Regions from separate parts of the Pannonibacter sp. I15F10I1 genome, predicted to be linked through region 3. Evidence: predicted binding sites of a transcription regulator. Region 3 holds the regulator's gene; each other region holds the start of a gene.
The links. The regulator LexA, encoded in region 3, represses DNA repair genes until DNA is damaged. The targets are predictions, from matches to a motif close to TGTTCNNNNTGTGTTCNG.

Region 1 (10,594 bases), on a different contig from region 3:
TTCTGGCGCACATGCGCCTTGCGGGCGCGGGCCCAGTAGTCCGCGCCGCTGATGGCGCCCTTGACGAGCTCGCCCAGCAGGATGGTGGTCAGGTTGTCGTCCTTGAACGAGGAACCGTAATCGTCATAGCCGTTCTGCCGGAACTGCTGGGTCACCTTGGTCAGTTCCTCGCGGCGGCGGGAAATGTCGCGCTGCAATTCCTTGTCCTGGCGGATCTCGCGGGTCAGATCCTCGATCTGCGCCTCGACATTCTGCAGTTCACGCACGATGGCATCATCCTCGCGCGAGGGGGTGTCGATGGCCTTGCGCAGAAGCGTGTGCAGATCCTCCCGCTGCAGGGCCTTGGCGAGTTCCGCGGCTGCGGCCTGATAGCCTTCGTCCTCACCATCGGTGAAGGTCTGGAGCCGGGCCTGCAGGGCGGAAAGCTCCGCCTCCTGCGCCTCAAGCTGGCTGTCCAATTGCAGGAGGGCGTCCTGCAGCCCGATGGCCTCTCCCTCAAGGTCCCGCCCGGCAAGCCGTGTCAGCGTCTGACGTTCGGACGCGGCAACCGCATCCGCCGCCTCACTGGCCAGCTCATTGCAGCGGGCCGCATGGGCCGTGAGGCGCGGAGGGATCTCGGTCAGCATGGCATAGTTCGGCCGGGCCGCATCAAACCGGATCAGACCGGCGACCCAGCGGTCGAGCGAACGCACCAGGCCTGAGTGGCTGTAGCCCGTGGTGCCGAAGCCGCGCTGCCACAGATACATGAACAGCGGGTCGTTTTCGTAGGCCTTGCCCTTTTCCTCCCGGTCCGCTTCTGCCTGGAGGGCCTTTTCCGAAGCGGCGGTGGCGGTGCGGGCGGCCTGTTCTGCCGCAGCTTTCAGCCCCTTGTGGGTCTCATCTGCGGCAAGGGCCTGGACAAGAGGCCCTTCCAGTGCCTCGATCTGCTCAAGAATGGCGGACCGGGCGGCGGAAAGCCTGTCCCGCTCGCGCATATGCTCTGCCCGCTGGCTTTCCTTGAGGCGGACCTCTTCGGCAAGGCGTGCCAGATCGGCATTGCGCCGCTCCAGCAGCTGGCGCGCTGTCCGCGCCGCGCCTTCCAGATCGGCGCCAAGATGCTCGGCTTCCTCTGTCTCCATGCGGAATTTTGCAAGGTCCCGGAAGCCCTCGCTCATCTTCTCAGATAGGGCCGAAATCGCCCGCGTTGCCCGTTCGATACGGTGGGCAAGCTCGGTCTCCTCGCGGCGCAGATCCGCAAGGGCCTGTTCGATGGCCGAGAGTGTCTGACGTCCGCTCAGCATGGCTCAAGCCCCCGTTCCGGTGTCACCATTCGGTAATGGCCCCCTGTTCCACCGGCTTGCTCCACTCGATGCCGAGCTTGCCGCGCAGCTTCACGCCCAGTTCGGCATCCTGGACGATGCCATCCTTCGCCTTGTCGTCGCGTACCGCATTGAAAACGCTGACCGGTACCCGCTGCGCCCAGATGGTCACGGTCTTTTCCCTGCCGTCTTCCTCCGAGACGATCCGCCGTGGCAGAGGCTTGCCATCGGCACCGATCGCCTCCACCACCAGATAAAAGTTCTCGGCCGACTGATTCACATCGGGAATGCGTGTCACCCCTGTGGGCACATCCGGGCGGGAGACAATGCGAACGGTGAAGGTGGTGGCCAGCTCGCTGTCGAGTGCGGCCAGCTGGTCGCGCACCCGCCGTGCATCGGCCGCATCACCGCGCGCCAGAGCCCGTTCACCGTCAGCCGCAAGCCCTGCGGCCTGCACCTTGACCGCATCGTCCAGGGCTGCGGCATTGATGGCCGCGGTCAGCCGCGCAATGTCCTGAGGCAAAGTCTGGCTGAGCTCGGCCTGGAGAGCCTCCGCAGCCCTTTCACGCGGGGCAGTGACGAGGAAATGCCATGCGGACAAGGAAATCACGAGTGCCGCCAGCGCGATCGCCGCCACGCGGGCATAGCTCATGCGACGGATGTAAAGCAGGGCCAGAAACCGTTGCAGCCCGGCTTTGGGCGGGGCATAGACGAAACGGTCTTCCTTGAGGCTCGCAACACCCTGCTGCAGGATATGATCGGGCACATCAATGCCCTGCGAGGCATAGATATCCCGCAAGCGGGCGATCAGCTGCGCATCACGGTCAGTTCCGCTCAGCTCGCGCTGAACAAGGGCCTCGTCATGGCGCAATGTGTCGACCACATCCATCGCCATCATCAGCTCGTCGAGCGGCTGTCCTGCGGCCTTCTGTGTTGCGGCCATTCCAATCCTCCGGCCCGCTGGGGCTGGTTCATCAAGTCGTGTGCGCCGGCCGGCCTGTCAAGCCGGCCGGATGGGCTCAGCCCTTGATCAGGGCCTCGCCGGCAGCAAGCTTTGCCAGACGGCGCTTGCCATCTTCAACGGCGAGGCGGATCTCCTCGGAGTTTTTCGTCGACATCTCGCGCATCTCGTTGATGATATTGCGCGAATTAACCTGGAAGTTGACCACGCTGTCCACCAGCTTCTTGACCGACGCCGCCTGCACGGTGGGGCCGTAACCGGCTTTCAGCGCGGCCTCCTGCACGGCATCGCCGATTTCGGCCAGCGTCTCGAGGCTCTTGTTGACGCCGTCCTTCATGGCATTCAGGGTCGCGGTCGATTCATGCAGGCCCTGCAGGCCGGTGAAGGAGGCGTTGAGCGCCGTCAGCACCGATTCATTGGTGGAGAAGAAGCTGACCGACTGGGCATAGACCCGCTCCTTGGCGTTGGTCGTCTGCATCAGACGCGCCATGATGACTTCGGACGTGTTGTAGCCGATGGTCAGGTTGTCGGAGAGATCCTTGGCGACCTGATAGCGCTTTTCCTCGTCCTGCATCTCGCGCATGCGCTCGTCGCGGGTGAGTTCCAGCCTTGCCTTGGCCGCAAGATCCTCGCCGCTGAAGGCCGTGACTTCGGCCGACGCTGCTTCCAGCGACGCCTTGGCGGCGTTCAGCTTGGCGGTGGCGGTGTTCAGCACTTCCAGCGCCAGAACCTCGGCCTGTTTCAGCGCGCCGCGATAGTCACGGTAGGCGTTGAGGATGGTCTGCTCACGCTGGATCTGCTCCTTCGTGTCCTTTGCGACCTCCAGATAGGTCTTGCGGATGGTGTCGAAACGGTCGGAAATGGTGCCGCGGCGCATGTCGCGCCAGCGGTTGGACAGGCCTTCCATGAAGGAAATCTTGCCGTCGGCCAGTTGGTCGACCATGGCCTTGGCGTCGTCGCGGATCGAGTTGAAGGCATCCGTGATCGCCTCGTAGCGCTCGCCGATGGTCATGGCGGCGATCTGGGTGCGGACGATCTCGTTGAAGGTGGAGGCCTGGCCGAGCGTGCGGGTGATCACGGCAATCTTGTCCGGCGAGAGATCGGAAATCTGCTCCAGAAGCGCGTTGATCGGCGCATCGGCTTGCGTTTCGGGCATGAGGCCCAGATCCCTGAGGGCGCCGACGGCCCGGTCGAGATACTGCAGCGGGCTCTTGCTCTGTGCCTCGGTCATCGTCTTCCTCCTGCATCTGCGCCCCGCCGGAGGATCCGGCAGGCCTTCCGCTTGTTGCAACCAAATAGGTCAGGCTGATGACAGCAAGTCAACGCAAAGACCTGCGGGGCCATGATAATCCGCCCGCCCTGTCACATGAAGGCGACAGGGCGGGCGGGGGCATGTGACGCATCGTTACTTTGCCGCCGCCAGAGCCACGGCAATCGCGGCAGCAAGGCGGGCATTGTTGCGCACCAGCGCGATGTTGGTGACGAGGCTGCGGCCCTTCGTCAGCTCGAAGATATGGCCCAGCACGAAGGGCGTGACGGCCTTGCCCCGCACGTCGCGCCGGGCAGCCTCGGCAATGGCCGCGTCAATATACTGGCCCATCTCGCCGCGGCTGATCTCGCTCTCTGCCGGAACCGGATTGGCGATCAGCACGCCGCCATGGCCGCCGAACAGCTTGCGCGCTTCGATCAGGCGGGCGATCTCCCCGGCGCTGTCCATACGGTACGGGGCGGGCAGGCCGCTCTCGCGCGACCAGAAGGCGGGCACTTCGTCCGTGCCATAAGCGATAACCGGCACGCCGCGCGTTTCCAGCACTTCCAGCGTCTTCGGAATATCGAGCAGGGCCTTGGCCCCGGCGCAGACAACGCAGACCGGCGTGCGGGAGAGTTCGTCCAGATCGGCGGAGATATCGAAGCTGGTTTCAGCCCCCTTGTGCACGCCGCCGATGCCGCCCGTGGCAAAGACGCTGATTCCGGCAGCTTCTGCCGCCATCATGGTTGCCGCCACCGTGGTGGAGCCCGGCCGGCCCGTCGCCACCGCAATGGCCAGATCGGCGCGCGAGCACTTCATCACGTTCTTTTCCTGCCCCAGCCGGTCAAGGTCTGCGGCATCAAGGCCGATGCGGATGCGCCCGTCAAGCACGGCGATGGTGGCCGGAACGGCACCCGCCGCGCGGATGTCCGCTTCCACCTGGCGTGCCGTCTCCACATTCTGCGGGAAGGGCATGCCGTGGGTGATGATGGTCGATTCCAGCGCCACGATGGGCTTGCCGGCAGCGCGGGCGGCCTGAACCTCGGCGGAATAGACGAGAAGATCCTGAAGGCTGGCGGGCAGGGAGGTGGACATGGTTCTTTCCTCAAGGCTTGCGGCCCGTGCCGGACCATTGCGGGGCGGCACGGCGCTGAAAGGGGGGATGGCTTTGGCTACGCCTTAAGGGCGTGCCGGCCGGTTGGTGTTCTTATAGACCTGCGGGTGCTGCAGGTTCAACGTGGGGCAGAGGCTGAAGGCAGTGCCTCAAGCGCCGCCCAGCTCAGGCCTGCCGCCACTGCGCCGGTGACGGCAAGCGTCATGGCGGCTGCAGCAAGGCCTTTCTCGAGGCTCTCGGAGAGGGGCAGGTTGCGGGCGATGCCCGCAAGCGTTCCGGCCATCAGCGCGTCGCCCGCACCGGTCACGTCATGGACCATGGCGGGAGGCGGGGTCAGGAAGCCATGAGCCTCACCCTTGGACCAGAAGAGCGGCTTTGCACCTGCGCTGATCACCACGGCTCCCGGGCCAAGGGCCCGCAGGGCGGCGCCGAGTTCTTCCTGCAGGGTATCGGAGCTGAGCCCGGTAAGGTGTGCGGCCTCGCCCCGGTTGACGAAGAGGATATCAAGCCGCGGCAGGATGGGGCGAAGGCGTGCCGCCTTGGCATTCGACACCGCATCGGCCGCCAGTAGCCTGCTACCGGAGGCCTGTGCCAGCGCTTCGAGCACGGCCTGGGGCAGGTTGGCCTCGATGAACCAGAGGCCGGCTGCCCGTGCCGCCGGTGACAGATCACGTGCGAGCGACGCATCAAGGCTCTCGGTGATATCCGTATCGACCACAGCGGCGGCAAGCGAGCCATCCGGGTCATGCAGGGCCACGTAACGGCCTGTGGGCATCGGCAGGGTGCGCACGCCATAAAGGTTCAGCTGTTCGCGCCCCAGAAGGCTGCGCAATGCGGCGCCGTCGCCGTCATCTCCCAGCGCTCCGCTGAGGGCCACCGGCACGCCGAGCTTCGCCAGCCCCCGCGCCACATTGGTGGCAACGCCGCCGGGCATGCCCCGCATGGTGGACGGGGTGGAGGTTTCGCGGTGGATGGGCTCCTTCGCATGGGCGATCAGGTCGAGATGAATGGCGCCGAAGCAGGCCGCCGGGGCCGCTGTCTGGACTGTTCCGTTCATTGCCGTGTCTCCTTGCAAGGCCCGTCCCGGTGCAATGAGGCGGTGCAGGCGTTCGCCCGGCCGTCCCGCAGGGCTGCCGCTGCGGCTGTGCAGGGCGCAAACCATATGCCAGCGATTCTGCAAACCTGCCAGCCTGCTTGCGAAGCTACGTGAAAAGAACGGGCTTGCGGAAGAGCGTGCAAGCGTGAACATACACGGAACTCATTGACGAAAAACGATAAAAAACAATCTTGTAAAAGATCTTGGCAAATTGGAACAAAGAGGGTACAAAAGCTGAGTTTGAAACGGCGGGTCCATCGTGGAATAAGGAGCCTCGCACATGTCTCAGAGTTCACTTCGCCTTGTAGAGAGCAGCCAGATGGACAAGACCAAAGCGCTGGATGCAGCGCTCTCGCAGATCGAACGGGCCTTCGGTAAGGGCTCCATCATGCGCATGGGCCAGGGGCAGGTGGTTGAGGTCCAGACGGTCTCCACCGGCTCCCTCGGCCTCGATATTGCGCTGGGCATCGGCGGATTGCCGAAGGGCCGTATCGTCGAGATTTACGGCCCGGAATCCTCGGGCAAGACGACGCTGGCCCTGCACACCATTGCCGAGGCTCAGAAGTCCGGCGGCATCTGCGCCTTCGTGGATGCCGAGCATGCGCTCGATCCGATCTATGCCCGCAAGCTGGGCGTCAATCTGGACGACCTGCTGATCTCCCAGCCCGATGCCGGTGAACAGGCGCTTGAAATTGCCGATACGCTGGTGCGCTCCGGCGCCATCGACATTCTGGTGGTGGACTCGGTGGCCGCCCTAACGCCGAAGGCCGAGCTGGAAGGCGAAATGGGCGACAGCCTGCCGGGCATGCAGGCCCGCCTGATGAGCCAGGCGCTGCGCAAGCTCACCGCCTCGATCTCCAAGTCGAACTGCATGGTGATCTTCATCAACCAGATCCGCATGAAGATCGGCGTCATGTTCGGCTCGCCCGAAACCACGACGGGCGGCAACGCGCTGAAGTTCTATGCCTCCGTCCGCCTCGACATCCGCCGCATCGGCTCCATCAAGGACAGGGAAGAGGTTGTCGGCAACCAGACCCGCGTCAAGGTGGTGAAGAACAAGCTGGCGCCTCCGTTCCGTCAGGTCGAGTTCGACATCATCTACGGTGAAGGCGTGTCCAAGTCGGGTGAGCTGGTCGATCTGGGCGTCAAGGCGAATATCGTCGAGAAGTCCGGCGCCTGGTTCTCCTACAACAGCCAGCGCCTCGGTCAGGGCCGCGAGAACGCCAAGCAGTTCCTGCGTGACAATCCGGCCATTGCCGACGAGATCGAGCTCGCCATCCGCCAGAACGCCGGTCTTCTGGCCGAAGCCATCACCACCGGTGACAGCGACAGCGAAGACGCTGACGATTGATATCCCCTGCCGGTACAGGCTGCCGGTGATATATCCCTTACGCCAGATCGTTTTGAGGACCCGCGTTTTGCGGGTCTTCTGCTGTCTGGGGCAGGATTGCCGCGAGGGCTGGTCTTCTGCCCCTTGAAGGCAAGCGCCAAATGCAGCTGCCTCGCTTCTGGACAGGCCGAAGGGTGAAAGATAAAAGGCTTTGAACTGCTTGCGCGGGAAAGGCCGGGGCAGGGGGCAGGAGAGTGCACCCGCCGGAGATATCCCGCGCTGCCGATGGATCGAGAGCGAGACCTAGATGAGCGGCGTAAACGAGATCAGATCAGCGTTTCTGGAATATTTTGCCAAGAATGGCCATCAGGTCGTGGAATCGAGCCCCCTGGTGCCGCGCAACGACCCGACGCTCATGTTCACCAACGCGGGCATGAACCAGTTCAAGAATGTGTTCACCGGCCTGGAAAAGCGCGACTACGACCGCGCCGTGACCGCGCAGAAGGTGGTGCGCGCCGGCGGCAAGCACAACGATCTCGACAATGTGGGCTACACCGCCCGCCATCACACCTTCTTCGAGATGCTGGGCAACTTCTCCTTCGGTGACTATTTCAAGGAGCGGGCCATCGAACTGGCCTGGAACCTGATCACCAAGGAATACGGCCTGCCGAAGGAGCGCCTGATCGTCACCGTCTATTCGGAAGACGACGAGGCGCACGCCCTGTGGAAGAAGGTGGCCGGTCTTTCCGACAGCAAGATCATCCGTATCCCGACCTCGGACAACTTCTGGACCATGGGCGACACCGGCCCCTGCGGCCCGTGCTCCGAAATCTTCTACGATCACGGCGACCATATCTGGGGCGGCCCTCCGGGTTCGGCCGAGGAAGATGGCGACCGCTTCATCGAGATCTGGAATCTCGTGTTCATGCAGTATGAGCAGACGCCGGAAGGCCGCTTCAACCTGCCGCGTCCGTCGATCGACACCGGCATGGGGCTGGAACGCGTGGCCGCCGTGCTGCAGGGCGTCCATGACAACTACGACATCGACCTGTTCCGCGCCCTGATTTCGGCCTCGGTCAATGCGACCGGCGTTGAAGCGGATGGGGCTGCCCGTTCGAGCCACCGCGTCATTGCCGACCACCTGCGCTCCTCCTGCTTCCTGATTGCCGATGGCGTGCTGCCGTCGAACGAAGGCCGTGGCTATGTCCTGCGCCGCATCATGCGCCGTGGCATGCGCCATGCGCATCTGCTGGGCGCGCGCGAGCCGCTGATGTGGAAGCTGGTGCCCGCGCTCATCCGCGAGATGGGCCGTGCCTATCCGGAACTGGTGCGTGCCGAAGCCCTGATCACCGAGACGCTGCGCCTCGAAGAAACCCGCTTCCGCAAGACGCTGGAACGCGGCCTTGGCCTCCTCGACACGGCGACCGCCGATCTCTCCAAGGGCGGTGAGCTGGATGGCGAGACGGCCTTCAAGCTTTACGACACCTATGGTTTCCCGCTGGACCTGACGCAGGACGCCCTGCGTGCCCGCGGCATCACCGTGGACACGGATGGTTTTGCAACCGCCATGGAGCGGCAGAAGGCCGAGGCCCGTGCGGCCTGGGCGGGGTCCGGCGAAAGCGCCACGGACACGGTGTGGTTCGCGCTCAAGGAAAAGTGCGGCGCGACCGAGTTCCTGGGCTACGAGACGGAGCAGGCGGAAGGCGCCGTTCTGGCACTGGTCGCCGATGGCAAGGAAACGGACAAGCTGACGGCCGGACAGACGGGCTTCGTCATCCTCAACCAGACGCCCTTCTATGGCGAATCCGGTGGTCAGGTTGGCGACACCGGCGTCATGAAGGCTGCAGGCGTGCGTCTCAAGGTCACCGAAACCCAGAAGAAGGCCGATGGCCTCTTCATCCACGCTGTGACGGTGGAAGAGGGCACGGTGACGGTTGGTCTTGGTGTCGAGCTGGTGGTGGACCATTCCCGCCGCAGCCACATCCGCTCCAACCACTCGGCCACGCATCTGCTGCATGAGGCCCTGCGCGAAGTGCTGGGCTCGCATGTGGCGCAGAAGGGCTCGCTGGTCACGCCGGACCGCCTGCGCTTCGACTTCTCCCATCCCAAGCCGATTGACGATGCGGAGCTGAAGCAGGTCGAGGCGATTGCCAACGAGATCATCCTGCAGAACGCCCCGGTCGACACCCGCCTGATGGCGGTGGACGAGGCGATCGAAAGCGGTGCCATGGCGCTCTTCGGCGAGAAATACGGCGAAGAGGTGCGTGTGGTGTCCATGGGCACGGCGCTGCATGGGCCGAAGGCGGGCAAGACCTATTCGGTCGAGCTTTGCGGCGGCACGCATGTGAAGCGCACCGGTGACATCGGCCTCGTGCGCCTCGTCTCGGAAGGTGCAGTGGCCGCCGGCGTGCGCCGTCTGGAAGCGCTGACCGGCGAAGCTGCCCGTGCCTATCTCGACGAGCAGGACACCCGCGTCCGCGAGATCGCGTCCATCCTGAAGGTTGGCGCGGGCGAGATCACGGCCCGCGTTGCCCAGCTGCTGGACGAGCGCAAGCGCATGGAGAAGGAACTCTCCGAAGCACGCAAGAAGCTCGCCATGGGCGGGGGCGCTTCCGGTGGTGCAGACCAGCCGCGTGAAATCAACGGTGTCAAGTTCCTCGGCCGCGCGCTGGATGGCATTCCGGCCAAGGACCTGAAGGGCATGGTGGACGAAAGCCGCACCGCGCTCGGCTCCGGCATCGTTGTGCTGATCTCGGTTTCCGAAGACGGCAAGGGCAGTGCCGTGGTTGGCGTCAGCGAAGACCTGACCTCCCGCTTCAGCGCGGTGGATCTGGTGCGCGTCGCCTCTGAAGCTCTTGGCGGCAAGGGCGGCGGCGGCCGTCTGGACATGGCGCAGGCCGGTGGCCCGGACGGGAGCAAGGCTGCGGAAGCCCTGGCGGCCATCGAGGCTGCCATCGCAGGCTGACGGGCGTTTCAGCCCGCCGGGATGAGTTGGAAACCGGCAGTGCGGCAAAGTGCCTCTTCAGAGGCCCCCGCCGCACTGCCGGTGTGCGTTTGTTTTGAAATAATTGATTTTTTGCCTGTAGCTTTGCCGGGCTTCTGTCCCAAGGCTTTCGGTGCCGGCGCATCATGCCTTGAAATTGCTCAGGCGCCACGCGGGCTTGATCAACGCGCATTGGGCCGTGTTCATTGCGTGTTGGATGTGCCGGGTTGCGTTTCTGGAGGTGCCGTTGGAGCTGCTTTTTTCTGTGCCTGCGATACTGCTTGGTCTTTCCGGCGTCTATGCGGTGTTTACGCTGACGCTGGCGGCAGCTGTCGTGCGCTATCCGGGCTCCACATATCTGCGCCTCTGGTTTGCTGTTTTCCTGCTCGCATCGGCCGGCAGTACCTGCATCGCATTGCGTGGCACAGTGCCGCTTGCGGTGAGCGATAACGTTGGCTTTGGCCTCTTCATCACGGCTCTGGGCTTTGTCTGGCTCGGCATGCGGTCCTTCTTCGGCCGGTATGTGCCCTATCTGCTTCCCGTCATGGCTGCGCTCGGTGTTG
Region 2 (10,594 bases), on a different contig from region 3:
CAGATCCAGAGATCGTTCTGTGCAGTCCGCTCCCCGCCGGTGTGGCCGGTGTTGAGGATGCCCCGCGGTTCGATCAGCAGAAGATGCACTTCCTGCGCGGCATAGGGCTTGTGCTCCACGCCCTTGGGCACAACGAACATCTCTCCGGCGCCAATCGAAACGGCGCCGTCGCGGAGGTCGATCCTGAGCTGCCCCTTCAGCACGATGAAGGTTTCATCGGTCTCCGGGTGGTCGTGCCAGACGAAATCCCCTTCGATCCGCACCAGCTTGAACTGATACTCATTCATTTCGGCGGCAACGCGGGGCTGCCAGAGAGCGTCGATCAAGGTCAGTTTTTCAGCGAAATTGATGGCCTTGTATGTCTTGTCCATGCTGTCCTGCTCCGTTGCGGGGGGAACAGCAGGCTAGACCGGACCAGTGGGCGGCTTCTTGAACGTTCGTGCAAGCTGCGCGTCAGCGCGTTCAGGCTGGCAGATGAGCCGCCGCCAGCGGGCGGGTGTCATGCCGAAGGCGCTGCGGAAGTGGCGGGTGAAATGCGCCTGATCCGCAAATCCGGCCTCAAGAGCTGCCTGTACCAGAGACGCACCAGCACGGATGAGCGCCCGCGCATGATCCAGCCGCCGCAGTGTCAGATAGCGGTAAGGGCTGGTACCGAACAGGGCCCGGAAATCGCGCGAGAGCTGCCAGCGGTCCTGCCCCGTCGCCTGTTCGAGGTGCTCCAGGGAAACGGACCGCCCGCAAGCCTGCCGCAAAAAGTCGCGTGCCACGTGGGCCGCCCGGCTGTCCGGCGCGCTTATGACCCGTGCGGCAGAAGGCTCTCCGGCGGCCTGCAGGGCGAGCGCCAGATCATAAACGGCATCATTGTACTGCAGCGTCTCCATAGGCGCGCCGATGTGGCTGACGAGGCCGCCAATGGTCCTGAGCAGCCTTGGATCGCGGCTGATGCCACCAGCAACGAATGGCAGGGGCTGATGCGCACCGAGCGCAGTCTGCACAAGGGCAGGATCAAGGTAGAACATGCGGTAATGGAAGCCGTCTTCGGTTCCCCCCTGACCATCGTGCAGCTCATCGGGATGAATGACCATCGCCGTGCCCGGAAGGCCCTCGCTCACCCCACCCCGGTACCGGAACTGCTGCACACCGGACAATGTGCAGCCGATGGCATAGGTGTCATGCCTGTGCGGCTGGTAGGCGGGCCCCGAGAAATAGGCCTCTATGCGTTCGCAGCCTTCCATGCCGGACGCCAGATTGATCCAGCCCGCCGCCCTGCCGCCCGGCGTCTCCTCCAGCTTGCCCGTACCTGCATGCAAGGTCTTGTCTTTCCTAGCCATTCGCAGTCCGTTGGCCAAAGCCGCAAGTCCGGAACGTATTCTCAGTCTTCCCTGATTATGCCGCCGGGCGGAACGCCAGGCAACCGGGAGGACGTGGCGGGGAACCTGCCTTTCCCCTCACGCCGCCTGCTTGAGCACATCCTGGCCTCTGTAACTGAGGGCCTCGGCGAGGTGAATGCGGGTGACGGTGGGGTCGCCGTCGAGGTCGGCGAGGGTGCGGGCGAGTTTCAGCACGCGGTGATAGCCACGGGCGCTGAGGGAAAGGCTGTTGGCCGCATCGGTGAGGAACTGGCGGCCTGACGGGTCCAGCGCCACCACCTCCTCCACCACGGCGGCCGGCATCTGCGCATTGGTGCGGGCGGAAAGGCCCAGCGCCCGGTAGCGCGCCGCCTGCTGATCGCGTGCCATGGCCACCTTTTCGGCCACGGCGGCTGAGCTTTCCGCACGGCCGGGGGTGAGCAGATCGCTGGCGGTGACGGCGGGAACCTCGATCCTGAGGTCCAGCCGGTCGAGGAAGGGGCCCGAGACGCGGGACTGATATTCGCTGGCGCAGCGCGGGCCCCGGCGGCACTGGTGCCCCGGCTCGCCCGCATGGCCGCAGCGGCACGGGTTCATCGCCGCAATCAGCTGGATGCGCGAGGGATAGGTGACCCGGTGATTGGCCCGGGCAATGATGGTTTCGCCTGCCTCCAGCGGCTGGCGCAGACTGTCGAGCACCTGCGGCTGGAACTCCGGCAGCTCATCCAGAAAGAGCACGCCATTGTGGGCGAGCGACACTTCCCCCGGCCGCGCCCGCAAACCGCCGCCGACGAGCGCGGCCATCGACGCCGAGTGATGCGGCGCACGGAAGGGGCGCCGGTCGGTCAGCTTGCCATCGGCCAGCTCTCCGGCGAGGGAGGCAATCATCGAGACTTCCAGCAGCTCCCTTGGCGACAGCGGCGGCAGGATGGAGGCAAGGCGGCTGGCCAGCATCGACTTGCCCGCGCCCGGCGGGCCGACCATCAGCATGTTGTGGCCACCGGCTGCGGCAATCTCCAGCGCACGCTTGGCCGTCTCCTGCCCCTTCACATCGGCAAGGTCCGGCAGGTTGGCCGGCAGACCCCGCAGGCGCGGGGAAGGCCGGGAGAGCACCTGCGTGCCCTTGAAATGGTTCGCCAGCTGGATCAGCGAGCGCGGCGCAAGGATGGACATCTCCCCATCGGCCCAGGCCGCTTCCGGCCCGCATTCCTCCGGGCAGATCAGTCCCTTGCCGAGCCCGTTGGCGCCCATGGCCGCAGGCAGCACCCCGGCCACCGGCGCCAGCGTGCCATCCAGCCCCAGTTCCCCCAGCACCACGTAGTCGGCCAGCATGTCCGGCGGAATGGCACCGATGGCGGACATGATGCCCAGCGCAATCGGCAGATCGTAATGGGAGCCCTCCTTCGGCAGATCGGCTGGGGCGAGATTGACGATCACCCGCTTGGCCGGCAGCGCCAGACCCGAGGCATGCAGGGCGGCACGCACCCGCTCCCGGCTTTCGGCCACCGCCTTGTCCGGCAGGCCCACCACGGTGAAGGCCACCATGCCGGGCCCCACCTGCACCTGCACATCAACGGGCACTGCCTCGATGCCCTGAAATGCGACCGTTGTCACCCGGCTTACCATACGCGCCTCCCCTATGGGTCGTATTCGAGATTACGGCAACTTTTCAGGGAGTCAAGAACGTAAACAGAACATTAACGCCGCTTCTTTGGCCTTGCGCTTTTCCGGGACAGGTTGCAGCATCTTTTCATAGTACCAAGGCTCTGAGATGCTGACGCATCACGCCTTGAAGAGGCTCACGCGCCGCACGGGCTTGACCAACGCTCGATGAGGCAAGCTCGTCGAGCGTTGGTTAAGCCCAGAGAGGCAAAGGGGAACAGCCATGTGTGATGTGTGTGTGATGAATGCCGTGAAGGACCGCATGCTGTCGCGGCGCGATCTTTTCCGGGCCGCAGCCGTTGGCGGGGCAGTGGCGGCCGCTGCGGCGGTAAGCGCGCCCTTTTCCGCCATGGCGGCGGTGCCCAGCAAGGTCAGCGACCTGACCCATGAGCTGCACGAGGCCTTCCCGACCTTTTTCGGCCAGCAGCAGTTCTTTGCCGAAAAGCTGTTCGACTACGCCAAGGACAAGTTCAACCTGTTCGAGCTGCGGGTGAACGAGCACACCGGCACCCATGTGGACGCGCCGCTGCATTTCTCGGCTGACGGGCTGTCGGTGGCGGAAATTCCGGTGGCCAATCTCGTCGTGCCGCTGTGCATCGTCGACATCCGCGCAAGGGCGGCGGAAAACGCCGATGCGCAGCTGACGCCTGACGATATCAAGGCGTGGACGGCGGCAAACGGTGATCTGCCGGAAGGCGCCTGCGTTGCCATGCTGTCCGGCTGGGACAAGCATGTGAACACGGAGAAATTCCGCAATGCCGATGCGGATGGCAAGATGCATTTCCCCGGCTTCCATGTGGAAGCGGTTCAGATGCTGATGGAAACGGGCAAGATCTCCGGCATTGCCTCGGACACGCTGTCGCTGGACTACGGCATGTCGCCGGATTTCGCGGTTCACTACGCCTGGCTGCCGTCGAACCGCTGGGGCATCGAGTGCATCGCCAATCTGGACCAGCTGCCGCTCAAGGGCGCAACGCTGGTCGTTGGCGCGCCCAAGCACCGGGGCGGCACCGGCGGCCCGGCCCGCATCTTTGCGCTGGCGTGAAGCCGAAACAGGAGAGAGTGCCGGGCTTCAGGCCGGGCGGGGCCGTTACCTTTCCGCGTCATCCCGGCCAAGCGCAGCGCGAGCCGGGACCGGTGAGCCGGGGTGCGGGTTGCCTGCGCTCAAGGGCGGTACCGATGGGCCTTGGCTCACCGGTCCCGGATCTTCGCTTCGCTCTCGTCCGGTATGACGATCGAGAATTTTGCAGTGTGTATGCCAGGCTTTACGCCCGGCGCTTGGCCTCGATCACATCCCAGACGCGCACAGCAATATCCGGGCCCCCGAGGCGCTTGACGGCGCGGATGCCGGTGGGGGCGGTGACGTTGATTTCCGTCAGGTTGCCGTCGATCACGTCGATGCCGACGAGGATCAGCCCCTTGGCCTTGAGGGCAGGCCCGAGGCGGGCGCAGATCTCACGCTCGCGGTCACTCAGCTCGGATTCCTTCGGCGAGCCGCCGCGCACCATGTTGGAGCGCAGATCGCCCGGCGCGGGCACCCGGTTGACGGCACCGGCATATTCGCCGTCCACCAGCAGGATGCGCTTGTCGCCGTGCTTCACATTCGGCAGGAAGCGCTGGATCACCCAGGGCTCGCGGAAGGTGGCGGCGAAGAAGTCGTAGAGCGAGCCGTAGTTGAGGTCATCATTGGTGATGCGGAACACCGCCGCCCCGCCATGGCCGAACAGCGGCTTCATGACGATATCGCCATGCTCCTCACGGAAGGCGTCGATCTCGGCCCGGTCGCGGGTGATCAGTGTCGGCGGCATCAGGTCGGCAAACTCGGTGACGAACAGCTTTTCGGGCGCGTTGCGCACCTCGGCCGGATTGTTGACCACCAGCACCTGCGGATGGATCTTTTCCAGAAGATGGGTGGCGGCCACATAGGCCATGTCGAAGGGCGGGTCCTGGCGCATCAGGATCACGTCAATCTGCGACAGATCCGTGCGCTGCTTTTCGCCCAGCGTGAAGTGGTTGCCCTTTTCGTCGCGCACCGCTACCGGCTCCAGCGCGGCGAAGACCTTGCCGTCCTTCAGCGCCAGCCGGTCCGGCGTGTAGTGGTAAAGCTCGTGCCCGCGCGCCTGCGCTTCCAGCATCAGCGCAAAGGCGCTGTCACCGGCAATGTTGATGGACGAAATATGGTCCATCTGGACCGCGACCTTCAGGGCCATGCCTGTTCTCCGGAAAACTTCATGTCAGGGGCCGCTTTGCGGCGGGGCACATACATATGTGATTTCTGGACCGGTTTGTCCAGAATAGGCAACCGGGTCAGAAACCGGCGGCCTGTAACAAAGAAGGCCCGCCCTGCCCCGGTTCCTTGCGGAAGGGGCAGAGCGGGCCCTGATCAGCTGTCAGCTGCGTGTGCCTTGAACCGGGTCAGACGCGGCGGTCCACCAGCATCTTCTTGATCTCCGCGATGGCCTTGGCCGGGTTCAGGCCCTTCGGGCAGGCCTGCGCGCAGTTCATGATGGTGTGGCAGCGGTAGAGGCGGAACGGATCCTCGAGGTTGTCGAGACGCTCGCCCTTGGCTTCGTCGCGGCTGTCGATGAGCCAGCGGTAGGCCTGCAGCAGCACGGCCGGGCCGAGGTAGCGGTCGCCATTCCACCAGTAGGACGGGCAGGAGGTGGAGCAGCAGGCACAGAGAATGCACTCGTAGAGGCCGTCCAGCTTGGCGCGGTCCTCATGGCTCTGGCGCCACTCCTTTTCCGGGGCCGGGGAAACCGTCTTCAGCCAGGGCTCGATGGAGCGGTGCTGGGCGTAGAAGCGGGTCAGGTCCGGCACCAGATCCTTCACCACCGGCATGTGCGGCAGAGGGTAGATGCTGATGGCGCCCTTGGACACTTCATCCATGCCGCGGGTGCAGGCAAGGGTGTTGGTGCCGTCGATGTTCATCGCGCAGGAGCCGCAGATGCCTTCGCGGCAGGAGCGGCGGAAGGTCAGCGTCGGGTCGATCTTGTTCTTGATGTAGATCAGACCGTCCAGGATCATCGGGCCGCAGTCGTCGAGATCGACGAAATAGGTGTCGATGCGCGGGTTGCGCCCGTCATCCGGATTCCAGCGGTAGATCCGGTATTCGCGCAGGTTGGTGGCGCCCGCCGGCTTGTCCCAGACCTTGCCCTCGGTCACCTTCGAGTTCTTGGGAAGCGTCAGCTGAACCATTATCGTCGCTCCGCGTTACGGCGCCGGATGAATGTCCGCGCCAGTCAGTTCCCCGTCAGGCCGCCAGCCGGAACAGGATGTTGTCTCTGGTTTCACCGGCCTTGACGTAACCGAGATCTGCCAGAAGGGTCAGGCAGTCCTCGGCCCAGTGCGGCCGGCAGTTTGTTTCAATCAGGATCGCCCGGGGCCAGAGGTCCCGGTTTGCCGTCCGCAGATAGGGCAGGAGGACACGGTCCTCAAACCCTTCCACGTCCAGCTTCATGACATCCACCCGCTCAAGGCCTGCCTCGCTGATCACATCGAGCAGCGGGCGCACCGGAACGGTGACATTGGACCAGTTTCCGGCCCATTCGCCGGTGGTCAGATCTTCCACCACGGTGGCAAAACCGGCGTTGGAGGGCTCGCGCCAGAGGGAAAGCTCCCCCTCCCGGTCCCCCACCGCCGTGCGCACCAGCGTGATGCTGCCCGCGCCATTGGCCGCAATGTTGAAGGCCAGCTTTTCCGCCGTCTCCTCGCTTGCCTCAACCGCCAGCACACGGGCACCGGCAGCAGCGGCAAACAGGGAATAGGTGCCCACATTGGCGCCCACATCGACGAAGACCATGCCCCGGTGGATGAGCGGTGCCAGGAGACCGTGCTCGGCCCGCTCCGGCAGCCGGCCGCGGGCCAGCATCTTGCGGTCGTCGTAGTTGGCGCCGGGGTAGACGCGGAACTTCAGCCCCTCCACCACCGTGTCATAGGGGCCGCCGAAAAGACGGGCCACCAGTGACCTGATCCGCTTGCGCAGAAAGGCGGAAATGTCATGCCGGTCCGCAAGCCCCCAGGCAAGACGCACCAGACCCTCGGCACGGTACGTGCCGAAGGGGGAACTGGTGTCTGGCCGGGCGGTTGCGGACATCGGGTGCCGTCCTTAGTACACGCGTGCCTTGGGGGCGATCTTCTTCGGGTCGATGCCGCCCTGCTCGTAGGGCGTCAGCGGCTCGAGGACGACCGGACGGTAGTCCAGCTTGACGTTGCCGGCCTCGTCCACCCAGGACAAGGTGTGCTTGCGCCAGTTGTCGTCATCACGGCCACCCAGCGGACCATCCTTGTAGTCTTCGCGGGCATGGGCACCACGGCTCTCCTTGCGGGCCTCGGCGCCGTAGACCGTGGTGATGGCGTTGGCCATCAGGTTCTGCAGCTCGAGGGTTTCCACGAGATCCGAGTTCCAGACCATGGACCGGTCGGAGACCTTGAGGTCGCTCATTTCGCCCCAGATGGCGGAGAGGCGCTTGCAGCCCTGCTCCAGGCTTTCCTGGGTGCGGAACACGGCCGCGTCTTCCTGCATGGCGCGCTGCATCTTTTCGCGCAGGGCCGCCGTCGGCGTGCTGCCGCTGGCGTGGCGCGTCTTGTCGAAGCGGGCCATGATTTCTTCGCAGGAGCGCTGGTTCGGCGTGGGCACTGCGGACTTCGGATCGACAACCTCGGCTGCGCGGATGGCAGCGGCGCGGCCGAAGACCACAAGGTCGATCAGCGAGTTGGAGCCAAGGCGGTTGGCGCCATGCACCGATGCGCAGCCCGCCTCACCCACGGCCATCAGGCCCGGCTGGATGCGGTTCGGGTTGGCGGCATCCGGGTTCAGCACTTCACCCCAGTAGTTGGTGGGAATGCCGCCCATGTTGTAGTGCACGGTCGGCAGAACCGGGATCGGCTCCTTGGTCACGTCCACGCCCGCGAAGATCTTCGCGGATTCGGAAATGCCCGGCAGGCGCTCGGCCAGCATGGCCGGGTCCAGGTGGTCGAGGTGCAGGAAGATGTGATCCTTGTTCTTGCCGACGCCGCGGCCTTCACGGATCTCCAGGGTCATGCAGCGCGACACCACGTCGCGGGAGGCAAGGTCCTTGGCGGAGGGGGCATAACGCTCCATGAAGCGTTCGCCTTCCGAGTTGACCAGATAGCCGCCTTCGCCGCGGGCGCCCTCGGTGATGAGGCAGCCCGAGCCGTAGATGCCGGTCGGATGGAACTGCACGAATTCCATGTCCTGCAGCGGCAGGCCCGCACGGGCCACCATGCCGCCGCCGTCGCCGGTGCAGGTGTGGGCCGAGGTGGCGGAGAAATAGGCGCGGCCATAGCCGCCGGTCGCCAGAACCACCATCTTCGCGGAGAAGCGGTGGATGGTGCCGTCATCGAGGTTCCAGGCGATCACGCCCTGGCACACGCCGTCTTCCGACATGATCAGGTCGAGCGCGAAATACTCGATGTAGAATTCGGCGTTGTGGCGCAGGGACTGGCCATAGAGCGTGTGCAGGATGGCGTGGCCGGTACGGTCTGCCGCCGCGCAGGTGCGCTGCACCGGGGGGCCTTCGCCGTAGTTCTGCATGTGGCCGCCGAAGGGGCGCTGGTAGATGCGGCCGTCCTCGGTTCGCGAGAAGGGCACGCCATAGTGCTCCAGCTCATACACGGCCTTGGGGGCCTCACGGGCGAGATACTCCATGGCGTCGGTGTCGCCGAGCCAGTCGGAGCCCTTCACCGTGTCGTACATGTGCCATTCCCAGCAGTCCGGCGTCATGTTCTTCAGCGAGGCGGCAATGCCGCCCTGTGCTGCCACCGTGTGGGAGCGGGTGGGAAACACCTTGGTGATGCAGGCCGTGCGCAGGCCCTGCTCGGCCATGCCGAGGGTGGCGCGCAGACCGGCACCGCCGGCGCCGACCACCACCACATCGTGGGTGTGTTCGACAAATTCATAGGTCTTGGCCATGTGGATCAGCCTCCAAAGGCAATCTTGATGACCGCGAACACCGATCCGAGGCCGACAGCGGCACAGAAGAAGATGTTGGCCATCAGGGCGAGGAACTTCACGCCGTCACCGTGGACATAGTCCTCGATGATGACCTGCATGCCGAGCTTCATGTGATAGATGCCGGACAGGATGACCAGCAGAAGCAGGATCGACAGCAGCGGGTTCTTCAGGGCTGCAACCAGTTCCGCATGGCTTGAGCCCTGCAGGGAAATGACCAGCACGATGAAGAACGAGATGAGGAAGACGTTGGCAAAGGCCGTGACGCGCTGGCGCCAGAAATGCTCGGTGCCTTCCTTGGCGGAGCCAAGGCCGCGGACCTTGCCGAGGGGAGTGCGCATATCGCTCATGATCTATCTCCTCAGCGGACCATGTAGCCGATGATCCAGAGCAGGATCGTCAGCGTCACCGAACCGATGATGGTGGCACGGGCCAGCCATTCGCGTGCTTCACGGCCGAAACCGGCGCCCATGTCCCAGATGAAGTGGCGGATGCCGCCCAGCATGTGGTGAACAAGGGCCCAGGTGAAGCCGAACAGCACCAGGCGGCCAAGGATCGAACCCATCAGGCCATTGACGAAATCATAATAGGCCTCGCCGGAGGCGGCGGCTATGAGCCACCAAGCCAGCAGCAGGGTCCCGAAATAAAGCGCCCCACCGGTGATGCGGTGGAGGATCGACATCACCATCGTCAGGATCGGCTTGTAGATCTGAAGATGGGGCGACAGAGGGCGGCTGCCCTTCACATCGACATCCGGCATGGACATTCTCTCCCGTCCGACGCCATGCTACCGTTTACGTAAACGTCAGCAATCTGCGGCGTTGTCTAGTGGGGTAATAGCGCCAAGAACACGGCTCGTCAAAGTATCCTGAGGGTGAAAACTGCATTGAGTTTCTTTCCCTCGAATACGAAGCGCGGATTCTCGCGGGTTTGAACGATTGAAAGACCAGAGCGGGTTAATATGGCGTGAAGTTTATGCAGGTGCTGAAACGGCTTTAACTTGACAGGAATCTTCAGGTTTATCCGAAGACAGACCAGCCCGTCTTGCGCGCAAAGGTCTCCATGGCCTCCGTGCCCAACTTGGAATTGCCATACTGGTTCAAGCCCGGAGACCAGACGGCGATGGAAGCCCGGCCCGGCGCGATGACGAGAATTCCGCCGCCAACGCCGCTCTTTCCCGGCAGGCCGACGCGGAAGGCGAAGTCGCCCGAGCCGTCATAATGGCCGCAGGTCATCATCAGTGCATTGATGCGCCGGCGCCGGTCGCGCGAAATCAGGCGCGGCATGCCCGGCCCTTCCAGCAGCAGCCGCCCGGCCAGCGCCAGCTGGCGGCAGCTCATGTCGATGGCGCATTGGTGACAGTAAGTGCCAAGTACCTTGTCGGTGCTGTTCCGCAAATTGCCAAAGGAAGCAAGGTAATGGGCAAGGGCGAAGTTCCGGTTCGCGGTTGCAGCTTCTGACTGCGCAACATTCTGGTTGATGCGAATGTCCTCAAAGTCGCAGGCTGCCTGCACAAACCGCACCATCTGGCCCAGCGCTTCGCGGGGCGAGGAGTCCGCCAGGTAGGTGTCCGTGGTCACCAGCGCCCCGGCATTGATGAACGGGTTGC
Region 3 (10,594 bases):
ATTTCCTCCTGGAACACGCGCATCTTGTTGTGGCCCTTGAGGATGGTCGGCTGGATGTAGAAGCCGTTGGCCAGATCCCCGCCGAGGCGGGCGGCATCGCCGCCGGTCAGCACTTCCGCGCCTTCCTCGACGCCGATCTGCAGGTAGGACATGATCTTGTCATGCTGCTGCTGGCTGGCCTGCGCGCCCACCATGGTGGCGGGGTCACGCGGGTCGCCCTGCTTGATGGCCTTCACACGCGCAATGCAGCGGGCAATGAATTCCTCGTAGATGTCTTCCTGGATCAGCGCCCGCGACGGGCAGGTGCAGACCTCGCCCTGGTTGAAGGCAAAGAGCACGAAGCCTTCGACCGCCTTGTCGAGATAGGCATCATCCTGCGCCATCACATCGGAGAAGAAGATGTTGGGGCTCTTGCCGCCCAGTTCCAGCGTCACCGGAATGAGGTTGACGGTTGCCGCTTCCATGATCTTGCGGCCCGTGGCGGTGGAGCCGGTGAAGGCGATCTTGGCGATGCGGCCGGACGAGGCCAGTGCGTGGCCAGCTTCAGCGCCGGTGCCGTTGACGATGTTGAGGACGCCCGCGGGGAGCAGGCCGCCGATGAGTTCGGCCAGCACCAGAATGGCCGCCGGGGTCTGTTCGGCCGGCTTCATGACGATGCAGTTGCCCGCAGCCAGGGCCGGAGCGAGCTTCCAGGCGGCCATCAGGATGGAAAAGTTCCACGGGATGATCTGGCCGACGACACCCAGCGGCTCATGGAAGTGATAGGCGACCGTGTCATGGTCGATCTCGCTCATGGTGCCTTCCTGCCCGCGCAGCACACCGGCGAAATAGCGGAAGTGATCGACGGAGAGCGGAATGTCGGCGGCGGTCGTCTCGCGGATCGGCTTGCCGTTGTCCCAGGTTTCGGCGGCGGCCAGCACGTCGAGATTGGCCTCCATCACATCGGCGATCTTCAGAAGGATGTTGGCACGGTGGGCGGCAGAGGTCTTGCCCCAGGCCTCGCGCGCCGCATGGGCGGCGTCCAGTGCGGCGTTGATATCGGCGGCATCGGAACGGGCCACCTCGCAGATCCTGGCGCCGGTGATCGGGGTGATGTTGTCCATGTAGCGGCCGCTGACCGGCGGCACGAACTTGCCGCCGATGAAATTGTCATAGCGCTCGCGGAACGGTGAAACGGTGCGGAAATCCGCCTGTGCCTGAATGTTCATGCTTGTCTCCTCCAACGGGCCGCCTCCTCGCGGCCATGGGAAGAGCTTGACGCACGGCGGACGGTCTGAGGAGCCATGGCCGGGAACGGCTGCCCGCGCCCTGTCGCAGTTCTGCGACAGATGATGGCGGGTTTGTGGAAGGGGCTCATCCGCGCTGCGCTGCAGAGATTGCGGAAAGCCGTTCCACCGCAGCTTCTCACCTTGTCATTCCCGCGCAGGCGGGGATCCAGTAACCGCAGCATTTGACATCATTTCCGCCCGGGTCACTGGATCCCGGTCTTGCCGCTGCGCGGCAAACCGGGATGACATGACCAGAGGTTTCCACCTCACTCCTTCGCCAGTTTCCGGTGAAGCGTCGCGCGGGAGAGGCCGAGGGCGCGGGAGGCGGCGGAGACGTTGCCCGAGGCCCGGGCCAGCGCCCGGTGCAGCACGGCGCGCTCCGCATCCTCCAGCCGTTCATGCACCGGCAGGCCGAGAAGATCGGCGAGCGGACGCGGGTTTGCGGCAGGATCGGCAGTTAGGCCCAGCAGAGCCCGCGCCCCGCGTGTGGCGCCGATGACGAGATCATCCTCATCCACCGCCACAAGCGCGGCAAGGCCATGCGTGCCACCGCCCGGCACCAGCACCATACGGGCCTTCGGAAAAGCGGCATGGAAGAGGTCGGCCTCCACTTTCTGCGCCGTGTTCTGCACCGTCTGGCTGATGAGGCTGAGCACGGCGGCGGACACGTCCTGCTCGGCCGTGGACACATCGATCACCGCCGCCAGCTGGCCGCCGGCATCATGCACGGGGGCGGAGGTGCAGGTGAGGCCAATGTTGCGGGCAAGAAAATGCTGGTCCCGGTGGATCGTCACCGCCCTGCCCTCGGCAAGGCAGGTGCCGATACCGTTGGTGCCGGCTTCCGCCTCGGACCATACGGCGCCGGTCCACAGGCCGGAGGCGGCGAAATCGCGGTCCTCGGATGAATTGCCGCGCCGTTCCACCGCGATACCTTCCGCGTCAGCCAGCACCACACAGGCGCCAAGGCCGCCGATGGTCTGGAACAGCCAGTCGAGATGGGGCGCGGCGGTGGCCACGAGCCCGCCCATGCGCTCGCGCACGAGGGCAAGCTCCTGCTCCGTCAGGCGCGGCTCCACCCGGCGTTTCACCGGATCAAGGCCATGGAGATGGGCCGAGCGGGCCCAGGAAGCGGCAATGGGCGAGCGCGCCGCCTGCCCGCTGGCAAGCGCCGCCTCGATACGGCTCTGATGCTGAGACGTCACCGTGGGCATGTCTGGTTCCTCCCGCAAGGCTCTGACAGCCTGCATCCTGCCCGAAGGAACAGGACGCAGGCCGAAGCCCCTGAGGCGGCAGGCATCACTCCCGGCGGGCCTTTGTTGCAAGGACGCGGATCTCTCCCTTCCGCGAGCCTCAAGCCCCCAATGCGCACCATGCCGCAAGGAAAGACTAGCAGCTTCGCCGCGCCCACGCCACCGGCGGATTACACGGCCGGGCGAACCCACACGGCGCAGTCATGGAAGGCGGCGCCGCCATAGGGGGCAATGGGCTCGGCGCCGATCAGCGTGTTGATGCCATTGCCGTTTTCAAAGGCCGTGTTGGGCCAGATGCCTTCCGACACCACCGTGCCGGGGGCCAACCCCTCCACATGGCGCAGATGCAGCCGCACCTCGCCGCGCCGGTTGCCCAGGATAACGCGGGCGCCATCCTCCAGCCCTGCAGCAGCGGCTTCATCGGGACGCATCCAGACCTCCGGCCGGCCGCCTTCCTTCTTGGTGGAGCCCGGCGTTTCGGTGAAGCTGGAATTGAGGAAGGAGCGGGCGGGCGCCGTCACCAGCCGGAACGGATGCTCCGCATCGGCATTCTCCACCGCGTTCCAGTAATCCGGCAGGCGCGGCATGGCGGCGTGGGCGCCGAAGGGCTTGCCGTTTTCCGGCCGGTTGGGCGCTGCGGTGAATCCCCAGTCCACCTTGAAGTGATACTTGCCGTCCGCATGGCCGAAGCCATCGAGATAATGAGCGGTGCGGAAGTCCGGCTGCAGATCCTTCCAGCGCCCGGCCTCCAGTTCGGCCAGCGTGCCATAGCCGGAATTGACGAGCATCCAGTCCACGTGCTCGCGGGCGCTCATGTGGAAGCCGGGATGATCCCTTGCATCAAGACGCTTCGCCAATTCGTTGATAACGAATATGTTCTCCCGCGCCTCGCCCGGCGCATCCGTCAGCTTGGGGCCAAACAGCATGTACTGGTGGCCGCCGCCCCGGTAGATGTCGTCATGCTCCAGAAACTGGGTCGCGGGCAGCACGATGTCGGCATAGCGCGCCGTGTCCGTCATGAACTGCTCATGCACCACGGTGAAGAGATCCTCGCGGGCAAAGCCCTGTTTCACCAGTGTCTGTTCCGGCGCGACGGAGACCGGATTGGTGTTCTGGATCAGCAGCGCCGTCACCGGCGGGCCGCCGGCCAGCGCCTCCCGGTCCCCCGTCAGCACGCGGCCGATGAGGCTCTGGTCGAGGAACCTTGTGCCGGTGCGCAGGGAACTGCCCTCGACCATCGACTTGTCGAGCCTGTAGATCGCCCCGTTGTTGTGGAAGGCCCCGCCCCCTTCATACTGCCAGGAGCCGGCAACAGCTGCGATGCTGGCCGCCGCATGCATGGAGACAGCGCCGTTGCGGCTGCGGGTAAAGCCATAGCCAAGACGGATGAAGGTACGCTTCACCTCGCCGATCATCCGGGCGAGCTGCGTGATCTCTTCAGCCGGAACGCCGGTGATCCCTTCCGCCCATTCCGGCGTGCGGGTGGCAAGATGCGCCTCCAACTCATCCGGGCAATCGGTGTAGCGGGCAAGATACTCCCGGTCGGCCAGACCGTCGCGGAACAGCACATGCATGATGGCACAGGCCAGCGCCGCATCGCTGCCGGGCTTCAGCACGATCCCGATATCCGCCTGCTTCATCGTTTCGGTGCGGTAGACATCAACCACGATGATCTTCGCACCACGCGTCTTGCGGGCGGTGATGGCGTGGGTCATCACATTCACTTGGGTTGCCACCGCATTGGTGCCCCAGATGATGATCTGGTCAGCCTTCATCATCTCGCGCGGGTCCGGCCCGGCCAGAAGCCCGGTTCCGGCCACATAGCCGGTCCAGGCCGGATTGGTGCAGATCGAGGAAAACTGCTGCGAATAGCCCTTGGCATGGCGCAGGCGGTGGATGCTGTCACGCTGCACCAGCCCCATGGTGCCGGCGTAGTAATAGGGCCAGACCGCCTCAGGCCCGTGCTTTGCCTCCGCCTCCAGGAATCGCGCGGCAATAAGGTTCAGTGCCTCGTCCCAGGAGATGGGCTCGAACCGCCCTTCCCCCTTCGCCCCAACGCGGGCCATTGGCGTCAGCAGCCGGTCCGGGTGGTACAGCCGCTCCGCATAGCGCGCAACCTTGGCGCAGATGACGCCCGCCGTGTAGGGATTGTCCGCCGCCCCGCGCAGGCGGCCGATGCGGCCCTCTGCCGTCACCTCCACATCCAGCGCGCAGGTGGAGGGGCAGTCATGCGGACAGGCGGAATGGGCGGTAATGGTGACAGGCTTGTTCATCGTCGGTCTTTTCGGGGTCCCGGTAGCGCCGCCCCAGAGCAGAATGCCGTTTGAGGCAGGGTGAGGCCATCTGCGAAGCGCAGGCAGCGCGGGAGCTGTGTCTTCTTCTTTCGCCAGCTTTCGGGACACCGGCGCATGAAGTCAAGCCGGGCCCGCAGGCAATTGCACGCAAGGAACCGTTCTGCCGGGAAAAGGCGCAGCGGCGGTGTGTTGCCTTGAGTGCATGCGACAGGAACATCCCGCTAACCTCACCTTAAGACTTGTGGAACACAGTGAGAACAGCTAAGGTACGTTCATGATTTGTACCAGACCCTCCAACGGGGACCTCACATGCTGACGCGCAAGCAACACGAACTGCTGATGTTCATTCATGAGCGCCTGAAGGAATCCGGGGTTCCGCCGTCCTTTGACGAAATGAAGGACGCACTGGACCTCCGGTCCAAGTCCGGCATTCACCGTCTGATCACGGCGCTGGAGGAGCGTGGCTTCATCCGCCGCCTGCCCAACAGGGCGCGCGCCATGGAAGTGGTCCGCCTGCCGGATTCGGTCACCCCAGGCCTGTCTTCGCCGCGCGGCAAGGGCTTTGCGCCGTCGGTTATCGAGGGATCGCTCGGCAAGGCCTCTGCCCCGGCCGCCGCTCCGGCCGCCCCGGTGGCGGAAAGCGCCCCTCACTTCACCTCCATCCCGGTCATGGGCCGCATCGCTGCCGGTGTTCCGATCGAGGCGATCCAGACCCACAGCCATTCCATCTCCGTGCCGCCCGAGCTGATCAGCCGCGGGGAGCACTATGCGCTGGAAGTGCGCGGTGATTCGATGATCGAGGCCGGTATTCTGGATGGCGACACGGTGCTGATCCGCAAGACCGACACGGCCGAAAGCGGCGACATCATCGTGGCACTGGTGGACGACGAGGAAGCAACGCTCAAGCGCCTGCGCAAGAAGGGCGCTTCCGTTGCGCTGGAAGCTGCCAATCCGGCCTATGAAACCCGCATCTTCGGTCCCGGCCGCGTGCGCATCCAGGGCAAGCTTGTGGCCCTGTTCCGGCAGTATTGAGCCGCTGCTGCCCGTTCGACACGCTTGAAGAATGCCGGAGACACTGTTTCCGGCATTTCTGTTTATGGCAGCACGCGGCACGCACCCGGCAGACTTGCGTCACCGGCAACTGGGCGGGCCCGTGCGGTGCCTGCGCGCATGCGAGAGCAATTCCGGCAAAGGCGGCACCGGTTTCGCGTCCGGAATCGCATGAAAACAGACAGGCAGAGCACGGCCGGCCGCTCCGTTTTCATCGAAAGGGCTTCAGGCATGTTGCGCCAGCCACTCAAAGCCTTGATACGGGCGGTGCAGAATCGTCCGGACCAAGTTCCCGCCGGGCACAGGAATAGCTGGCCTGCCCTCCCCTTGCCCCCTGCGTCAAAACGCATCTTGCTCCGGACGCGTCTGCGCCGCAGTTAGCGGGTAAGGAATTATCCTGATTTGCCGCAAGCCGGCCAGCACAAGGAGGCCCTCATGACCATCGAGACATCCGGCCAGTGGCCAGCCCAGTCGCCCGCCCATGTCGGCGTGCGCGGCCGTTGCCCGCGCTGCGGTCAGGGGCATCTGTTCAAGGGCTTCCTCACCCTTGCCCCGTCCTGTGAAGTCTGCGGCCTTGACTACAGCTTCGCCGACCCGGCGGATGGCCCGGCCTTCTTCGTCATCTGCTTTGCCTGCGTTCCGAGCGTTGCCTTCGCCATGTGGCTGGAAATTGCCTACACGGCGCCCTATTGGGTCCACCTCTTCACAACGCTGCCGCTCCTCCTCCTCACCTGCATCCCGCCCCTCCGCCCCCTCAAGGGCTGGCTGGTAGCAAGCCAGTATATCTACAAGGCCGAGGAAGGCAGGCTGGTGACGGATACGCCGGCCGAAGACAAGACGGCGGGAGGAGCAAGGCCCGGTCCCGAAACCTGAAAAGGCCGCCTCATGCCAGGAGTTTCGATGCTCACACCTCACGCCTTGAAAAGGCTCGTGCGCCGCAAGGATTTGTCCAACTCTCAATGAGTCAGGCGGATTGAGAGCCGGCAGCAAGCTCCGGAGCAGACCGGACTGCTTCAGCCCGCCCTTTCACCATGAAGGGCACCGCTGTGAGGATCATCAGGCTGAACCACCAGCCCTGCCATGCCCCATGGCTCACAACCGCGACACTGTAGGTGACGGCCAGAGTGACGGTTGCCGCCGCGAGGCTCGCGCCCTGAAGGTGGCCCGCGCGGCGGAACAACAGGGCAAGCGCTGCAGCGAACAAAGCCGCCCCGGCCAGCCCCAGTTCGAACCAGATTTGCAACGGCGCGTTATGGCTGTGCCCGAAACCAAGCAGGTATTTTCTCTCAGGTGAATATCCGGCAGCTTCGGGCAATTCGTCTGCCACTTTCGAGGCTTCCATCCCATATCCCAGCCAGACATGCCCGGGCAGCAAATTGGCATATTCCGTCCAGATGAGCCCGCGTATGGTCAGCGAGGTGTAGCCGACCTTTTCGTGGACGGCCTGAGGGATCATGTCATTCACATGGCCGACAATGAGCGGCATCAAGACAAAGGTCACAAGAGCGCCACCGGTCACGACCCTGTAGATAGCCCGCGGCCAGACGAAGGCCGGAACGGTCAGCAGTAGGATGACAAGCACGCCGAGCTGCGCCGACGAGCTGTCGGATTGAAAGCATGACACAGCTGCAAACACCAGCAGTCCGGCCAGGGGCAAGCGGCGGCGCTGTTTCAAGACCACGAGAGCGGCAAACGGCAGGAACATGGCGATTGCAACGGCCGCGCGGTTCAGAACGTAGTTGTCAGGATCTGCGCGAAGTTCTGCATTCAGCACGCCGCCGGTCAGGAAATGAACAAAAATCAGAACAGCCGTCAGCGGCAGAGAGATGGCAAGCGCGGCTCCGATCCGTCCTGCAAGACGGTCAAGCACCGGAACCGGCAAGGCACAGACACATAGCCACAAAAGGCCTGAGACAAGGACCGAGAAGAGGAACCCCCATGCCGAACTCAGCCCCCTCGCCTGTACCGGGACAGGCGCCCAGGTAACGGAGATCAGCATGAAGGCGGTACAGGCGAGGCCCGCCAGGAGCAAGGGAGACCGGATCTTCGAGCCCAGGCCCTCAAACATGGCCTGCCCGCGGTAACACCACGCCAGCCCGGTAAGAAAGACAGCGGCCAGCCCCAGAAACAACGGCGGAGACACCCGGGCGACCGTCAGGACAGGCGGAAGCGCTGCAAATACCGATACGAAGAGGAATTCGAGCGCCTGCACCGGCTTGCCGCGGTTTCGCCCGGCCAGTTTTTGAGCAACCTCAGTCAAAACGGCAATTCCCTTTAAAAAAGTCTCTTAACTCAGGTCTCTCGATGCAGGCGCATCATGCGTTGAAATTGCCCAACCGCACCACAGCAGCCGCCACCCGGAGCTTGCGGTTCAACGCATTCGGGGCATCGCGGTCTGAACGGGGCTTCCGGCCTCGACTTCACCCAGCGCGGCGATCAGCATCGCCTTGCACTGATCTTCCCCACCGGCAGCCGCACTGTTGCCGAGGCGCTCCAGATGCCACGTCAAACGCTCGAGCGGAATGATGCCGGCGGAGGCGACAAAGAAGCCCTCTGCATCGTGAGGGGTGGTCATCTCGTTGGCGTCAAACAGCTCTTCATAAAGCTTTTCCCCCGGACGCAGGCCGGTGAATTTGATGGCTATGTCCTCATCCGGCCGCAGTCCCGCCAGGGAAATCATCGTTCTTGCCAGTGTCAGGATCTTCACGGGCTCGCCCATGTCGAGGACAAAGATGCGTCCGCGTGTCTCTTCACGTCCGATTTCGGCCGAAGCGGCCTGCAGCACCAGTTCGGTCGCCTCCCGGATCGTCATGAAATAACGCGTCATTTCCGGGTGCGTGACCGTGATCGGACCGCCGGCGGCAATCTGCCGCTTGAAAAGCGGCACGACCGAGCCGTTGGATCCCAGCACGTTGCCGAACCGCACGGTGATGAACCGGGTGTCGACGCCGCTGATGTCCAGTGCCTGGCAATAGGCTTCCGCGATCCGCTTGGTCCTGCCCATCATGCTGGTGGGCCGCACGGCCTTGTCGGTCGAAATCTGCACCATCGCACGGGCACCACAGGCAACGGCCGCATCAGCCACATTGCGGGTCCCCAAGACGTTGGTCAGCACACCTTCACAAATATTGTTCTCCACCAGCGGCACATGCTTGAGGGCTGCTGCGTGAAAAACGACGGCAGGCCTGCAGGCCTGCATCACCTCATGCACACGCCGCCTGTCGCGCACGTTGCCGATGACGGCCTGCCGGGCCAGATCCGGCATCAGGCGGGAGACTTCCAGATCGATTTCATAAAGAGCATATTCGCTTGAATCGAACAGAATGATCGAAGCCGGGTTGCAGGCTATTACCTGCCGCACAATTTCAGATCCGATGCTGCCACCGGCTCCGGTGACAATCACCGTCTGACCTGCGATCAGGGAGCGAATGGCTTCCAGCTGCAGTTGGACCGGGGCACGACCGAGAAGGTCCTCCAGCGTAATGTTTGCAAGATCCGGCTCGGTTCCTGTGAGGGGCTGGTTGACAACTCTACGCAAGGGCAGCTTGAGCCGCGCGGCACTGGCGGCAAGAGACTGCATGCCCTCATCCCGGGTTCTTGGCGAGGCAAGCAGCAATGCCGACACCGGTATGCCAGCCATCGCAAGGCGGGCGACAATCCGCTCCAGCTCATCAGTCGACCCGATAACCGGAATCCCGCGCACGGCCCTGCCGCTGCGCTTGCCTGCGCCAAGCTCGACAATGCCTTCCACCTTGTAGAGGCGGGAAGACTCGAGCTTGTAATTGCGGATGACGTTGTCAGCGTCGCCGACATGTCCCACGATCAGCACGTGTTCGCGGTTCTGTATGTCCCGTTTCCGGAACCCGACCCCGCCAAGATGCCCGTCTTTGTACGCACGGTACATGATGCGGGGGGCACCGAGCAGGACGATGAGGACGAACCAAAGGATGAGCGGCGTCGCACGCGGAAAGCCAGCCAGCCGGTCGACGAGAAAATGAAGAATCAGAAACGCGAAGATCGCGGCCGTGCTGCTCAGCACGATGCTCCGCAGATCGCTCAGCGAGGCAAAGCGCCAGATTCCTCTCCCCAGACCGAAAAGGGCAAACATCACGCCGGCGATGGCCGCGAATGAAAGAACCCACCACGCGAGGCGGCTCATGGGCGGCAGGGACTGAAGATCGTACCGGGCCAGCAGCGCAATCGTCATGGCAAGGCCGGCCATGATCACGTCATGCAGGCGCGCGAGCAGTTGCTTCGTTGATGCCCGCGTTAACACCACGCCCGGCCACTCCTGACACTTGAAGCCATATGGTTCTCTCCTGACCAGGCTTCATTAAACTGCTTCGCTTTTGCCCTGACCAGTGTCGCGGCGTCAAGGCCAAGACAGGTGGAGGCGCAAAACACCCCGGACAGACATTTGACGAATGCACAATTTATAGGCGCGTTATCCTCTGCCTGCTCCAGCACCGCAGTCCCGCAAGCGTATCGGGTTAGACATCCCGGCGGATATTCAAAACATGATTAATTCGAGACAGATTACGCACAATCAATATCTTGCGCGGATGGGTGTCACTCTCAGATAAAAACTTCAACTTCACTTCTTCTCATGATTGAAGCAAAAGATGTGCCACCCACTTTCGAATGATTAATATTTTGTTAAAATTCAAGCCGTAGCCGCGCTTGTTTAGTGAGTGAACCGGCGGCTTCCAGACTTGCACCTCATTCAAATGCG

Region 1: recA (recombinase RecA) is a predicted target of LexA. The motif match lies at 5,931-5,948, and genes of this name have one in related genera.
Region 2: IF10I1_RS19070 (YifB family Mg chelatase-like AAA ATPase) is a predicted target of LexA. The motif match lies at 3,029-3,046, and genes of this name have one in related genera.

What each region holds. Positions count from the first base shown of each region.
Region 1 is NZ_FYAN01000008.1:312,710-323,303, forward strand. It holds gene IF10I1_RS07335 (hypothetical protein) at 1-1,280, opposite strand, end outside; gene IF10I1_RS07340 (DUF6384 family protein) at 1,303-2,241, opposite strand; gene IF10I1_RS07345 (hypothetical protein) at 2,318-3,490, opposite strand; gene IF10I1_RS07350 (pseudouridine-5'-phosphate glycosidase) at 3,665-4,603, opposite strand; gene IF10I1_RS07355 (PfkB family carbohydrate kinase) at 4,741-5,679, opposite strand; gene recA (recombinase RecA) at 5,999-7,069, shown strand; gene alaS (alanine--tRNA ligase) at 7,356-10,013, shown strand; gene IF10I1_RS07370 (GGDEF domain-containing protein) at 10,297-10,594, shown strand, end outside.
Region 2 is NZ_FYAN01000028.1:101,101-111,694, forward strand. It holds gene IF10I1_RS19060 (cupin domain-containing protein) at 1-371, opposite strand, end outside; gene IF10I1_RS19065 (AraC family transcriptional regulator) at 405-1,331, opposite strand; gene IF10I1_RS19070 (YifB family Mg chelatase-like AAA ATPase) at 1,449-2,975, opposite strand; gene IF10I1_RS19075 (cyclase family protein) at 3,235-4,056, shown strand; gene gshB (glutathione synthase) at 4,277-5,221, opposite strand; gene IF10I1_RS19085 (succinate dehydrogenase iron-sulfur subunit) at 5,427-6,209, opposite strand; gene IF10I1_RS19090 (FkbM family methyltransferase) at 6,265-7,107, opposite strand; gene sdhA (succinate dehydrogenase flavoprotein subunit) at 7,120-8,946, opposite strand; gene sdhD (succinate dehydrogenase, hydrophobic membrane anchor protein) at 8,952-9,335, opposite strand; gene sdhC (succinate dehydrogenase, cytochrome b556 subunit) at 9,347-9,751, opposite strand; gene IF10I1_RS19110 (glutaminase) at 10,005-10,594, opposite strand, start outside.
Region 3 is NZ_FYAN01000026.1:553,308-563,901, forward strand. It holds gene adh (aldehyde dehydrogenase) at 1-1,208, opposite strand, end outside; gene IF10I1_RS15815 (helix-turn-helix domain-containing protein) at 1,535-2,479, opposite strand; gene IF10I1_RS15820 (molybdopterin oxidoreductase family protein) at 2,689-4,791, opposite strand; gene lexA (transcriptional repressor LexA) at 5,122-5,844, shown strand; gene IF10I1_RS15830 (DUF983 domain-containing protein) at 6,298-6,735, shown strand; gene IF10I1_RS15835 (O-antigen ligase) at 6,827-8,122, opposite strand; gene IF10I1_RS15840 (nucleoside-diphosphate sugar epimerase/dehydratase) at 8,234-10,141, opposite strand.